Regions from separate parts of the Bacillus cereus group sp. N8 genome, predicted to be linked through region 1. Evidence: riboswitches for the same ligand, from Rfam matches in the RefSeq annotation. Region 1 holds a riboswitch; each other region holds the start of a gene.

Region 1 (3,191 bases):
AGTTTGCGCCATTTGGTGTATTCGCATTAATTGGTGTTACAGTTTCTACATTCGGATTAGCTTCATTAATTCCATTAGGGAAATTACTCATTGTAGTATACGGAGCAATGATATTCTTCGTTGTGGTCGTATTAGGACTTACAGCGAAAATATTCGGTATTAACATTTTCCAATTCTTTAAAATTTTAAAAGACGAGCTGATCTTAGCGTATTCTACAGCAAGTTCAGAAACGGTTTTACCGAAAATTATGGAGAAAATGGAGAAATTCGGTTGCCCGAAAGCAATTACATCTTTCGTTATTCCAACAGGTTATTCATTTAACTTAGATGGATCAACGTTATATCAAGCAATTGCGGCAATTTTCTTAGCGCAAATGTACGGTATTGAATTATCCATTACACAACAAATTACGTTATTACTTGTATTAATGGTTACATCAAAAGGTATCGCGGGTGTACCGGGCGTATCATTCGTTGTATTATTAGCAACACTTGGTACAGTAGGTATTCCAGCTGAAGGTTTAGCGTTTATTGCAGGTATTGACCGTATTCTAGATATGGCCCGTACGGCAGTTAACGTTGTAGGTAACTCTTTAGCGGCTGTAGTTATGTCTAAGTGGGAAGGTCAATATGACGCTGAAAAAGGACAAGCCTATTTAAAAGAGATATCTGAAAAGGGTCAAGCGGCTTAATTATGATTTGAAAAGCTCTCACATATTATGTGAGAGCTTTTCTGTATGTAGAAGAGGAGCGAAAGTTATGAAACGTAAGTACGGTGATGGTTCTACGTGGAAGCGATTAATAGAGAAGACATACACAGTAAAACGAGTTGAAGCAGGTATGTTAGGAATATTGGATATAAAAAAGGTGAGAGAGCCTAGTTATAAAGAATACAATAGTAAAGAGATTTGCATTGCAGGTGATGGGTATACATGGATGCAATATTTTATAAGCGACAAAAACTTTGCAATTACAGCTATGTTAGACAATCAAAAACAATTAGTGCAATATTATATCGATGTGACGAAAGAATTTAAAATTGACGATCGTGGTTTGCCTTATTTTGATGATTTATACTTAGATGTAGTATTGTTACCGAGCGGTGAGATTTATGTATTGGATGAAGATGAGTTAGAGGATGCCTATAATATAGGTGATGTTACTAAGGAAGAATATGAATTAGCATGGCGTATAACAAAATGGATTGTAGCAACGATAAAAAATGAAGAATTTTCTTGGATTTCAATATTAGATAAAGAAATCGAAAAGTTAAAATGATTGTTGTATTCAAATTTTTGCATAATTACCAAAAAAATCTATACAAAAAATAATTGACTTTTGTTTTGTAAGCGAGTAAAGTTAGGGAAGAAATTATTATTAAAAAATAAATATGAAACCTTCTTATAAAGAGAGGCGGAGGGACTGGCCCTACGATGCCTCGGCAGCGGACTCGATTTCAGAGTGCTGTGCCAAATCCAGCAAGCATGTGCTTGAAAGATGAGAAGAGCGTTTCTTATAGATGTATAAGACCTCTTCTCATTGGAAGAGGTCTTTTGTTATTCATTAGAAAAAGGTTGAAACTAGGGAGAGATGGTACTTTGAAAGAAACGAGAGGAAATGGTTTGGCTTTATTACCACTTGGGATATTTTTGGCGCTATTTATTGGTTCTGGAATTATTACAGGTGATTTCTATAAATTGCCGATACTTGTAGCAATTTCAATTGCTGTAGGGGTCGCTTTAGTGATGAATCGTAAAGAAAGCTTTAATGCGAAAGTAGAACGATTTGCTAAAGGTGCAGGAAATCCGGATATTATGATTATGGTATTAATTTTTGTACTTGCAGGGGCGTTTTCTGAAACAGCAAAAGGAATGGGCGGAGTTGATTCAACTGTTAATTTAGCGTTATCTATTTTGCCACCAGGATTTATCGTTGCTGGAATTTTTGTTATAGGGGCATTTATTTCATTAGCGATGGGAACTTCAATGGGAACAATTGCAGCACTAGCACCAATTGCTGTAGGGATTAGTGGGCAAACTGATATCTCAATTGCACTTGCGATGGCTACTGTTGTGGGCGGAGCGATGTTTGGTGATAATTTATCATTTATTTCAGATACAACAATTGCTGCTGTTCGTTCACAAGGAACAGAAATGAAAGATAAGTTTAAAACGAACTTTTTAATTGTATTGCCAGCTGCTATTATTACAATTGTACTATTAGTAATAATTACTTTAGGAAGTGATACACAAGTTAAAGCCCATAGTTTCGACTGGATAAAGATTTTACCGTATGCAGGAGTACTTATTACGGCGTTACTTGGTTGGAATGTACTTATTGTGTTAACTGGTGGAACTGTATTATCAGGTGTTATAGGGCTTATAGATGGAAGTTACACGTTAGAAAGTTTCTTTAAAAGTGTAACGACTGGCATGGGCAGTATGATGGAGCTAGTATTACTTGCTATATTAATCGGTGGTATGGTTGAACTGATCCAATATAATGGTGGTATTCAATATTTAATGAATCTTTTAACGCGTAATATTCGTTCGAAAAAAGGAGCAGAGTTCGGTATTGCTGGTTTAGTGAGTATGACGAATATGTGTACAGCGAATAATACGATTTCGATTATTTTTACGGGTCCTCTTGCGAAGAACATTGCGGATCAATATGAAATTGATCCACGTAAATCAGCGAGTGTACTAGATCTTTTCTCTTGCTGTATACAAGGGTTAATCCCATATGGTGCTCAAATGTTAACTGCGGCAGGATTTGCTGCGTTATCTCCGGTTGAATTGTTACCATATGCATTTTATCCGATCTTAGTTGGAGTATGTGGAATCATTTCTATATTAATTGGTTTCCCGAGATTTTCTAAAGTGGCGGAAAAAAAAGAGTATCATAAAACAGCATGATTAAATATGGATGTTATTCGTAGTAACAGAAGCCGTACAGAGAATATTCTCTGTACGGCTTTTTATGTGTGATAAAAGAGGGAATTATCCTATCCTACCTTCTGTTTTTACAAAAGGCTGAATTTAACTCAGTCTTAAGTCTGAGTTAAAAACGGTTCTTAAGCTCGTTATGAAAAAAAGAAAAAATAGTTAAGATAAGAGTATCAAATCGAAGGGAGGCAAGCACAAGATGAAACAATTTCTAGCGTTTATCGCGGCCGGTATTTTGGCTTTAAT
Region 2 (3,191 bases), on a different contig from region 1:
ATTTGTGTATTTCTATTGAAGATCAAGGTTTTGGGATAGAAAATGAGAAGATAGAAAAGATCGGAAAAGCTTTTTATACAACAAAAGAGAATGGTACAGGTCTTGGACTAATGATTACATATAAAATTATTGAAGAACATCAAGGGAGTATCGCGATTCAAAGTAGTATGGGTGTAGGAACGAAAGTGGAAATTTATTTACCAACAGTGTAGTGCAGTAGACGAAATTATTTTTCAGAAAAGTGTTCTTGTTGTGTAAATATAAACATTTTATAAAATGTTTCAAGAAGGGTTTTTTTTATAAAACACTTCGTTTATAATGGAGGAAAATATCGACATAGAGCTTTTAGCTCGTGTAACGGTTCGGTAGTGTGATGAAAAGAAAAGAAGGGGTGCACGCGCATCCTTTTTTCTATGCGGATATTATGAAAGAGGTGGTATGATGGAATTAACATTAAATTCGACTGTATGTTTACACACGATTCAATTTCGAAAAGAGAACTTGAATTATATTGTAAAAGATACAATTACAGGAGAAACATATGAAATGCCGCCACTTTGGATTGATGCACTAGCAATGATGCGAGACGGCTTTTTATTGGGAGAAATTGAGGAGAAATTAAAAGAAGAGTATCCGGCTGAAGAAGTAAATATGGTAGCATTTACGAGGCAATTGTTAGAGCTAGAACTTGTCGAAATGGTGGATGGAGAAGAGATAACTTGTACAAAGAAGAAAGATAAAGACTATTTAGCTTGGTTACGCCCAAGAGTGGAACAATTCTTTTTAAATTTAAATAAAAAATATAAAAGCAAAGGTCAAAAATGATCTTTGCTTTTTTTGTAGGCGTGTTTAAAAAATAACAGCGAATGCTCTTGCGAAAGCACCGTCACTATCTTTAATTTTTAAAGGTGCTGCTGAGAAAAAGAAACGTTTCGCTTTAATAGCATCTAGATTTGTTAAGTTTTCAATTAAGTAAATGTTATTCCCTAGTAATATGTGGTGAATCGGTGATGTTTCTGTCGTTACCTCATCAGGAGAAATGAAATCTAAACCGACTGATTTTACTTTTAATTGAACCAGTTCTTCAGCTAATTCTTCGGAAAGATAAAACGCTTCTTTCTCATAAGCTGCTGTATTCCACTTATTAGATAGATTGGAATGGAAAATGACAATATCATCTTCTTTTATATCGGTATTATGCAATACTTCCTTAGGCAACTTTCTCTCTTGGATATGAGTTACATCGATAAGAACGGCCTCACCTACAAATTGTTTTAGGGGTAATTGATCAATAGTGGTTGCACCTGAAATGAAATGCGCAGGGGCATCGCAATGTGTACCTACATGAACGACAGAATGAAAATCTGTAACTTGATAGCCCGTCTCTTCAACGTTTGTAATTGCTTCTAGTTGGATTTTTGGTGTTCCAGGAAATTGAGACATATTGTTTTCAAATGTTTGTGATAGGTCGATTACTTTCATTTTAAATACCTCCAATATATGTTTTAAAATATAAAAAACTCATCTTTCATAATCAAGAAAGATGAGTTTTGCACACAATGGTTAAGTTTTATCTTTCAAAATGCATTGCATTTTGCAGGAATTAGCACCTATTCAGTTTGTATAAACTGAGGTTGCTGGGCTTCAAAGGGCCGGTCCCTCTGCCTCTCTTGATAAAGATATATTCAGTTTTAATATTTTGATTTTTTTAATAATTAAATTGTAATTCATTTCCTTTTTTAGTGCAATACAAAATAGGTATTCACCCAAATAAGGTGGCTCGCATATTGTAGCTTATGTAAATAGAATGCTGCGAAGGAGTGAGTGCAGTGACAGGTAATGTATTGAATTATTATGCTGGTGGAAATACAGCTAGAGGATTTCACAGCTTATACGAAGAGAATTTGAAGGGGCTAGACAGGTTGTTTATTTTAAAGGGAGGCCCAGGAACGGGAAAATCTTCTTTAATAAAGGCAATAGGGCGTGAATGGGTCGATAAAGGGTATAATATTGAACTTTTACATTGTTCTTCTGACAATAAATCAGTTGATGGTGTGATTATTCCAAAATTAAAAGTAGGGATTGTTGACGGTACATCACCGCACGTTATTGAGCCGAAAATGCCTGGAGTTGTTGAAGAGTATATAAATTTAGGTGTTGCTTGGGACGCAGGTAAATTAAGAGAGAAAAAATTAGAGATTGAACGATTCGTTTCAGAGGCGAGTAAAGCCTTTCAAGCAGCTTACGGTTGTTTTAAAGAGGCTCTGGAAATACATGATGAGTGGGAAAAAATATATATTAGTAACATTGATTTTAATAAAGCAAACAAATTAACAGATCAGTTTATACAGAAACTATTTACAGATAAAAGTGGAAAAAATTCGATTGTGAAACATCGATTCCTAGGAGCTGCTACACCGAAAGGAGCAGTTGATTTCGTTCCTAATTTAACGGAAGGGCTCCCGCATCGCTATTTTATAAAAGGGCGCCCGGGTTCTGGAAAATCAACGATGCTTAAAAAATTAGCAAAGGTAGCAGAAGAAAAAGGATTTGAAGTAGAAGTATATCATTGTGGATTTGATCCGAATAGTCTTGATATGATTATCGTAAGAGAACTGGGATTTGCAATTTTTGATAGCACCGCACCGCATGAATACTTTCCAAGTCGCGAAGGTGACGAGGTTATTGATATGTATGACCTCATTGTTACACCAGGGACAGATGAGAAGTATGCTACAGAAATTCGTGACGTATCAATTCAGTATAAAACAAAAATGAATGAGGCGATGTCTTTCTTAGCAAAAGCAAAATCGGTCCGTGATAAATTAGAAAGAATTTATATTTCTGCTATGGATTATTCAAAAGTGGATGCATTTAAAGATGAGATTCAAAAAGAGTTTGAACGCATTGCGGCTACTGTAATGGAAAAGAAAAAATAGGTGCTTTATTGAGCTGTCAGAAATTGTCTGACAGCTGTTTTAATATATAATAAAACCAGGCGTATATTTGTCGAATTTCCAGGGAAATAATCAAAACATGAGGATGGTATGAAATGAGAGGGAAAATTGAATTAGAGCTAGAAAGAATTGAGCAAGAGAATGATGTGAAAATTTTATTTGCAGTGGAATCAGGGAGTCGTGCTTGGGGATTTCCATCGAAAGATAGTGATTATGATGTTAGGTTTGTTTATA
Region 3 (3,191 bases), on a different contig from region 1:
AATACTTTCGCATCATGTTTCTCGATTTTTTCACCAAGCATTTCAGCATAGCGAGATGCATCAAGTGGTAAGAACGGTGAACCGAAGCAAGTTGAGAATGTAGCTTGCGGAGATGTAACGCCGCGCTCTGTTCCTGCTAGTTTACTAGTGTAACCGCTTAAGAAATGGTACATAGCTTGCTCTTTTGATAACTTACTGATTGGAGGCAATACGCCAGATGCATCAGCAGTTAAGAAAATAATTGTATTTGGATGTCCTGCAACACTTGGTAGTACGATATTGTCAATCGCATGCATAGGGTATGCAGCACGTGTATTTTCTGTTAAAGTAGTATCGTTATAGTCAGCGATGCGTGTTTGACCATCAATGACAACGTTTTCTAAAACTGAACCGAATTTGATTGCATCGAAGATTTGTGGTTCTTTCTCATGAGAAAGGTTTACACATTTCGCGTAGCAACCGCCTTCAATATTGAATACGCCATTATCAGACCAACCGTGCTCATCATCACCGATTAATTTACGGTTTGGATCAGCGGATAATGTTGTTTTACCTGTTCCAGATAAACCGAAGAATAATGCTACGTCGCCTTCTTCACCTACGTTTGCAGAGCAATGCATAGAAAGAATGTCTTGTTCAGGTAGTAAGAAGTTCATAATAGAGAAGATTGATTTTTTCATTTCTCCAGCATATTCTGTACCACCGATTAGTACGATACGTTGTTCAAATGAAACCATAATGAATGCTTCAGAATTTGTACCGTCAACTGCTGGATCTGCTTTAAAGTTTGGTGCAGAAACAATTGTGAACTCTGATTCATGAGTTGCTAATTCTTCTTCAGTTGGACGAATAAATAATTGATGTACGAACAAATTATGCCATGCGTATTCGTTAACAACTTGAATTGGTAGGCGATAGTTGCGGTCAGCGCCAGCAAATCCTTTGAAGACGAATAACTCTTCTTTTTCTTTTAAGTATTCTAAAACTTTCGTATATAATTTATTAAAATGTTCTTCAGAAATCGGTTGGTTCACAGCTCCCCAAGCAATTTTGTCAGCAACCGATGCTTCCTTCACAATAAATTTATCTTTAGGAGAACGTCCTGTGTATTTTCCTGTTGAAGCAGAAACGGCACCAGTAGAAGTTAATTTCCCTTCATTTCGCATTAATACTTTTTCCACTAATTGCGGAACACTTAGTTGAATCTGTGCATTGCTTCCGTTCAATAATTCATGTAAACCAATTTGGACATTCACAGTACTCATATTTATATACCATCCTTTTCATTTAATGAAATATTTCTCGTAATCCCCATCAAGAGTATAACACAATTATATAAATAATGTATACTATTTATTTATTTTTGTTTGTGTGAATGTATTATTTCCTTATTTATATTTCATTCCATACGTATTGAGAAAAACTTTCAGGAAAATGTGAATATTAATTGACAAATGAATATCATTTCTTTAGTATAGGTTGGGACGGATACTCTCTTATCCCGAGCTGGCGGAGGGACAGGCCCGATGAAGCCCAGCAACCTCACTTGTAGTGGTAAATACAGGTGAATAGGTGCTAAAACCTGTGCGAGGCTAATGGTCTCGAACGATAAGAGCAAAGGGCAAAAAGCAGTATGCAAGTAGCAAATTAAACCTTTCCTCTATGTTAAGTGGGAAAGGTTTTTCTGTATGCTTGTGTGGGAGAATAAATGTATGTCGCAGTTTGTGGCAAATTAAGGATGAGTTCCGTACAATATATACAATTACTGTAGGGAGGTTTACCACATGACAAAAAAACGTCATCTGTTCACATCTGAGTCTGTAACTGAAGGACATCCAGATAAAATTTGTGACCAAATTTCTGATTCAATTTTAGATGCGATCTTATCAAAGGACGCAAATGCACGTGTAGCTTGTGAAACAACTGTAACAACTGGTTTAGTATTGGTAGCGGGGGAAATTACGACTTCTACTTATGTAGATATTCCGAAAATCGTTCGTGAAACAATTCAAGGCATTGGTTACACACGCGCAAAATATGGATTCGATGCAGAAACTTGTGCAGTTTTAACATCTATCGATGAGCAATCTGCTGACATCGCTATGGGTGTTGACCAAGCGCTAGAAGCACGCGAAGGTCTAATGACTGACGCTGAGATTGAGGCAATTGGTGCGGGAGACCAAGGTTTAATGTTTGGCTTCGCATGTAATGAAACACAAGAATTAATGCCACTTCCAATCTCGCTTGCTCACAAATTAGCTCGCCGTTTAACTGAAGTACGTAAAGATGACACATTATCATACTTACGTCCGGATGGAAAAACGCAAGTTACAGTTGAGTATGATGAAAATGGTAAACCTGTACGTGTGGATACAATTGTAATTTCTACACAACATCATCCAGATGTTACATGGGAAGAAATCGATCGCGATTTAAAAGAGCATGTAATTAAAGCTGTAGTTCCAGCTGAATTAATGGATGGAGAAACGAAATTCTTCATTAACCCAACTGGTCGCTTCGTAATTGGTGGACCTCAAGGTGATGCTGGTTTAACAGGACGTAAAATCATCGTTGATACTTACGGTGGATACGCTCGCCACGGTGGCGGTGCATTCTCTGGTAAAGATGCAACAAAAGTTGACCGTTCTGCAGCATATGCAGCTCGTTATGTTGCGAAAAACATCGTAGCAGCTGGTCTTGCTGACAAAGCAGAAGTACAACTTGCATACGCAATTGGCGTAGCGCAACCAGTATCAATTTCAGTTGATACATTTGGCACTGGTAAAGTATCTGAAGACGTACTAGTAGAACTAGTTCGTAACAACTTCGATCTTCGCCCAGCTGGTATTATTAAAATGCTAGACTTACGTCGCCCGATTTACAAACAAACAGCAGCTTACGGCCACTTTGGACGTACTGATGTAGATCTTTCATGGGAACGTACAGACAAAGCTGTAGCTTTAAAAGAGCAAGCTGGTCTATAATATATGAAAAAAAGCTTTGCGCGGTGAGCGCAAAGCTTTTTTTATTTTATTTTACTTATTATTTGAATGCATGAATTACAATACACTTCTCCTTCTACCTCAATATATTTTTTCGTATTTGTCATTCCGCTTGCCGGAAAGGGCATATGAATCCACGATTTTTCATACGTTTGTATTTCTTTCGCACGTGATTTACAAACTGTTGGC
Region 4 (3,191 bases), on a different contig from region 1:
TGAGCCCATCAAATCTTTCATTTTCAATATCACGAAACGTTTTATAAAAGCTTGTTAAATGGTCCTGCGCTACATTACGAGACAGATGTGATTCCATATGAAGCAAATGAACATCTAATTGCAACGGTGTATTTCCAATTAATCGAAGTAATTGTGCCTCTGTGTCTTGCTTCGTTGGCATTAAATTTAATATGGCAATTTTCAATGCCCGGATATCTTGTGTTTCTGCTCGTTCCTTCGTCATTACAAAAATATTTTCTTTTTGCAATACTTTACGAGCTGGTAAATCTTTATCAATTATGATCGGCATGTTGTTTGCCTCCGATTAATGCCGCTTCTAAATCTGCAATAATATCAGAAACATCTTCTATACCAACCGATAAACGAATTAAATCAGATGTAACACCAGCTAAACGCTGATCTTCAGCACTTAATTGTCTATGCGTCGTACTAGCAGGATGTATAACACAAGTTCTTGCATCAGCTACATGAGTTACGAGAGTCGCTAGTTTTACATTTGCGATAAATTCTTTTGCTGCTTCTAATCCACCTTTAATACCGAAAGTTAAAACTCCACTAGCACCTTTTTTCAAATACTTTTGTGCTAACGAGTAATTTTCATTACTATCTAACCCCGGATAATTCACCCATTCAATACGTTCATGGTTAGCAAGCCACTTGGCAACTGCGAGAGCATTTTCGCTATGACGTTCCATTCGTAAATGCAGTGTTTCTAAGCCAATATTGCTAATATACGCATTGAATGGGCTCATACAGTTTCCATAGTCTCTTAATAATTGAACGCGCGCTTTCACAATATAAGCTGCCGCTCCAAAATTTTGTACATAACTTACGCCGTGATAACTCGGATCAGGTTCGACAAGCTCAGGATATTTTCCATTTGTCCAATCAAAGTTTCCTCCGTCAATTACAATGCCACCTAAAGAGCTTGCATGACCATCAATATATTTCGTCGTAGAATGAACAATAATATTTGCTCCATGTTCGAACGCTTGGCATAAATAAGGAGTCGCTAATGTATTATCAACGATAAAAGGTACTTCTAATTCTTTTGCTGCCGCTGAAAGTTCTTTGAAATTCAAAACGTTCATTGCTGGATTTCCTAACGATTCTGCATAAACGAGTTTTGTCTTATCATTCGCAAGTGCCGCAATTTCATCTGCTGTTAAATTTGGATTAAAGAACGTAACATCAATGCCCAGCTTACGTAAACTTACTCCAAATAAATTAAATGTTCCCCCGTAAACTGTTGAAGAACAAAGAAGATGATCTCCACTACTACAAATATTTAAAACTGCCAGCATAATGGCCGCCTGCCCAGAAGCTGTCGCAACAGCCCCCACACCGCCTTCTAAATCTGATAACTTTTGCTCAAATGCAGCTAAAGTAGGATTTCCAATACGCGTATATATATATCCTTCTGCCTCTAAATTAAATAGTGCCGCTAAATCATCCGAGGTATCGTATTTATACGTTGTACTTTGATAAAGTGGCAAAACACGCGGTTCACCATTCTTTGGCGTATAGCCACCTTGCACACAAATTGTTCCTTTTCCCCATGATTCTCCCATCTCTCATTCTCCTTTCTTTTATACAAAATAAAAAACTGCCCCTTTCCTGAAAACAAGAAAGGAGCAGTTTGAAAACACGCTCTAAAGGCTCTTTCTTATCTCTCAGGATTATTACCTGCAGGATTTGGCACAATTCCGTTATACGGCTGTTGCCAAGGTTTCATCGGGCCTGTCCCTCCACCTTTTCTTGATAAGACTATGCAATTACCGTTGATTTTATAGCAATAATTTCCTGATGTCAATTGTTTTTTCTGAATGTTCTAAATCAAATTCATGAATTTTAATATAGACAACAAAAGAAATATATTCCATATTCATTTAAAAAAGACCTTTTAAAAACCTCGATCAATATATAGAATTAAATAAGTAGTTTAAGCGTATAGGTTCAAGATTCTCAAGAGACTCCATTATATTGAATAAGCCAGCCTCTCAAAAAGATACTATATATATTCAATTCATTTCACACTAGCATATTTAATCCTTTCTACATTAAAACTTACATAACGGAGGTATAACATGAAAAATAAAAAGGACATGCACTATATACTCGTCCTATATGGCATTCTTTTAGGCTCTATAGTAGGGGCTACAGTTTGGTTATTTTTAGTTACGCTAAATATCGGAATCCACTTTATTTGGGGATATTTACCTAACGTTTTCTCTTCTCCTCCTTATTACACTCTTTGTGTAACAATCATCGGCGGTATCCTCGTTGGTTTAACACAAAAATACTTCGGTACATATCCACGTCTTATGCCAGAAGTAATGGGTGAATATAAAAAAACAGGTAGAATTGAATACCGTTTTGTACATAAAGCTACTTTAACTGCGCTTATTGTTTTAATATTTGGAGCTAGTCTAGGTCCAGAGGCCGCACTTGTTGGAATTATCGGTGGACTTTGTACATGGGTAGGGGATCGCTTTAACTTCGCTTTAAAGGGAATGAACGAACTAACAGAAGTTGGAATTGGTGCCACTTTAAGCGTCATTTTTAACGCTCCATTATTCGGTTATTTAGCTCCGAATGAAAATGAGGGTGAACAAATTAATGGGTTTTCTAAAAGAAAAAAAGCAATTGTATATCTAACTACTACTTTTGCTGGTTTTTCCGTTTATTTATTGCTTAGTAAACTCGATAATCGTGGATCTTTTATTGTTGATTTTGGGGAAGGATCTCTTTCAATCAATGAATGGATCGCCTTTCTCCCTCTTGCTTGTATCGGTGCTATCGTCGGTTTCCTTTATTTCAAAGTAGAATTTACATTAGAGAAAATTATCCATCCTTTCCGCGAATACAAACTAACACTTGGAATTATAGGTGGGGTTTTATTAGGAATTGCGGGGACTTTTCTCCCATACACATTATTTTCTGGGGAACATCAATTAAAAGATTTAGTTGTTGAATGGAGCCATTTATCTTTTTGGGTATTACTTCTTTCAGGAGTTTTAAAATTATGTATTACCGCCGTTTGTTTAAATACAGGTTGGCGCGGTGGACATATCTTCCCAATTATATTTGCTGGATCAAGTATCGGATTCGCGATGGCTTCCATTCTTCCTATAGATCCAATAGCATCTGTGGCCATCGTAACAACAGCA

What was found. Region 1 has a riboswitch for S-adenosylmethionine ahead of JDS80_RS06080 (Na+/H+ antiporter NhaC family protein). Riboswitches for the same ligand answer to the same signal wherever they lie in the genome.
Region 2: another riboswitch for S-adenosylmethionine. It lies ahead of JDS80_RS13550 (cyclase family protein); the one in region 1 lies ahead of JDS80_RS06080 (Na+/H+ antiporter NhaC family protein).
Region 3: another riboswitch for S-adenosylmethionine. It lies ahead of metK (methionine adenosyltransferase); the one in region 1 lies ahead of JDS80_RS06080 (Na+/H+ antiporter NhaC family protein).
Region 4: another riboswitch for S-adenosylmethionine. It lies ahead of JDS80_RS10455 (bifunctional O-acetylhomoserine aminocarboxypropyltransferase/cysteine synthase); the one in region 1 lies ahead of JDS80_RS06080 (Na+/H+ antiporter NhaC family protein).

What each region holds. Positions count from the first base shown of each region.
Region 1 is NZ_JAEHBK010000002.1:384,754-387,944, reverse strand. Features, by position in the region: gene gltP (glutamate/aspartate:proton symporter GltP) at 1-692, shown strand, start outside; gene JDS80_RS06085 (ribonuclease FAU-1 family protein) at 760-1,278, shown strand; SAM riboswitch class I at 1,399-1,504, shown strand; gene JDS80_RS06080 (Na+/H+ antiporter NhaC family protein) at 1,599-2,915, shown strand; gene JDS80_RS06075 (lmo0954 family membrane protein) at 3,145-3,191, shown strand, end outside.
Region 2 is NZ_JAEHBK010000007.1:153,042-156,232, reverse strand. Features, by position in the region: gene JDS80_RS13560 (ATP-binding protein) at 1-212, shown strand, start outside; gene JDS80_RS13555 (hypothetical protein) at 442-825, shown strand; gene JDS80_RS13550 (cyclase family protein) at 850-1,482, opposite strand; SAM riboswitch class I at 1,568-1,680, opposite strand; gene JDS80_RS13545 (PRK06851 family protein) at 1,830-2,939, shown strand; gene JDS80_RS13540 (nucleotidyltransferase domain-containing protein) at 3,053-3,191, shown strand, end outside.
Region 3 is NZ_JAEHBK010000006.1:33,186-36,376, forward strand. Features, by position in the region: gene pckA (phosphoenolpyruvate carboxykinase (ATP)) at 1-1,265, opposite strand, end outside; SAM riboswitch class I at 1,494-1,615, shown strand; gene metK (methionine adenosyltransferase) at 1,785-2,984, shown strand; gene JDS80_RS11600 (hypothetical protein) at 3,026-3,191, opposite strand, start outside.
Region 4 is NZ_JAEHBK010000005.1:93,439-96,629, reverse strand. Features, by position in the region: gene metA (homoserine O-acetyltransferase MetA) at 1-310, opposite strand, end outside; gene JDS80_RS10455 (bifunctional O-acetylhomoserine aminocarboxypropyltransferase/cysteine synthase) at 294-1,592, opposite strand; SAM riboswitch class I at 1,685-1,789, opposite strand; gene JDS80_RS10450 (chloride channel protein) at 2,109-3,191, shown strand, end outside.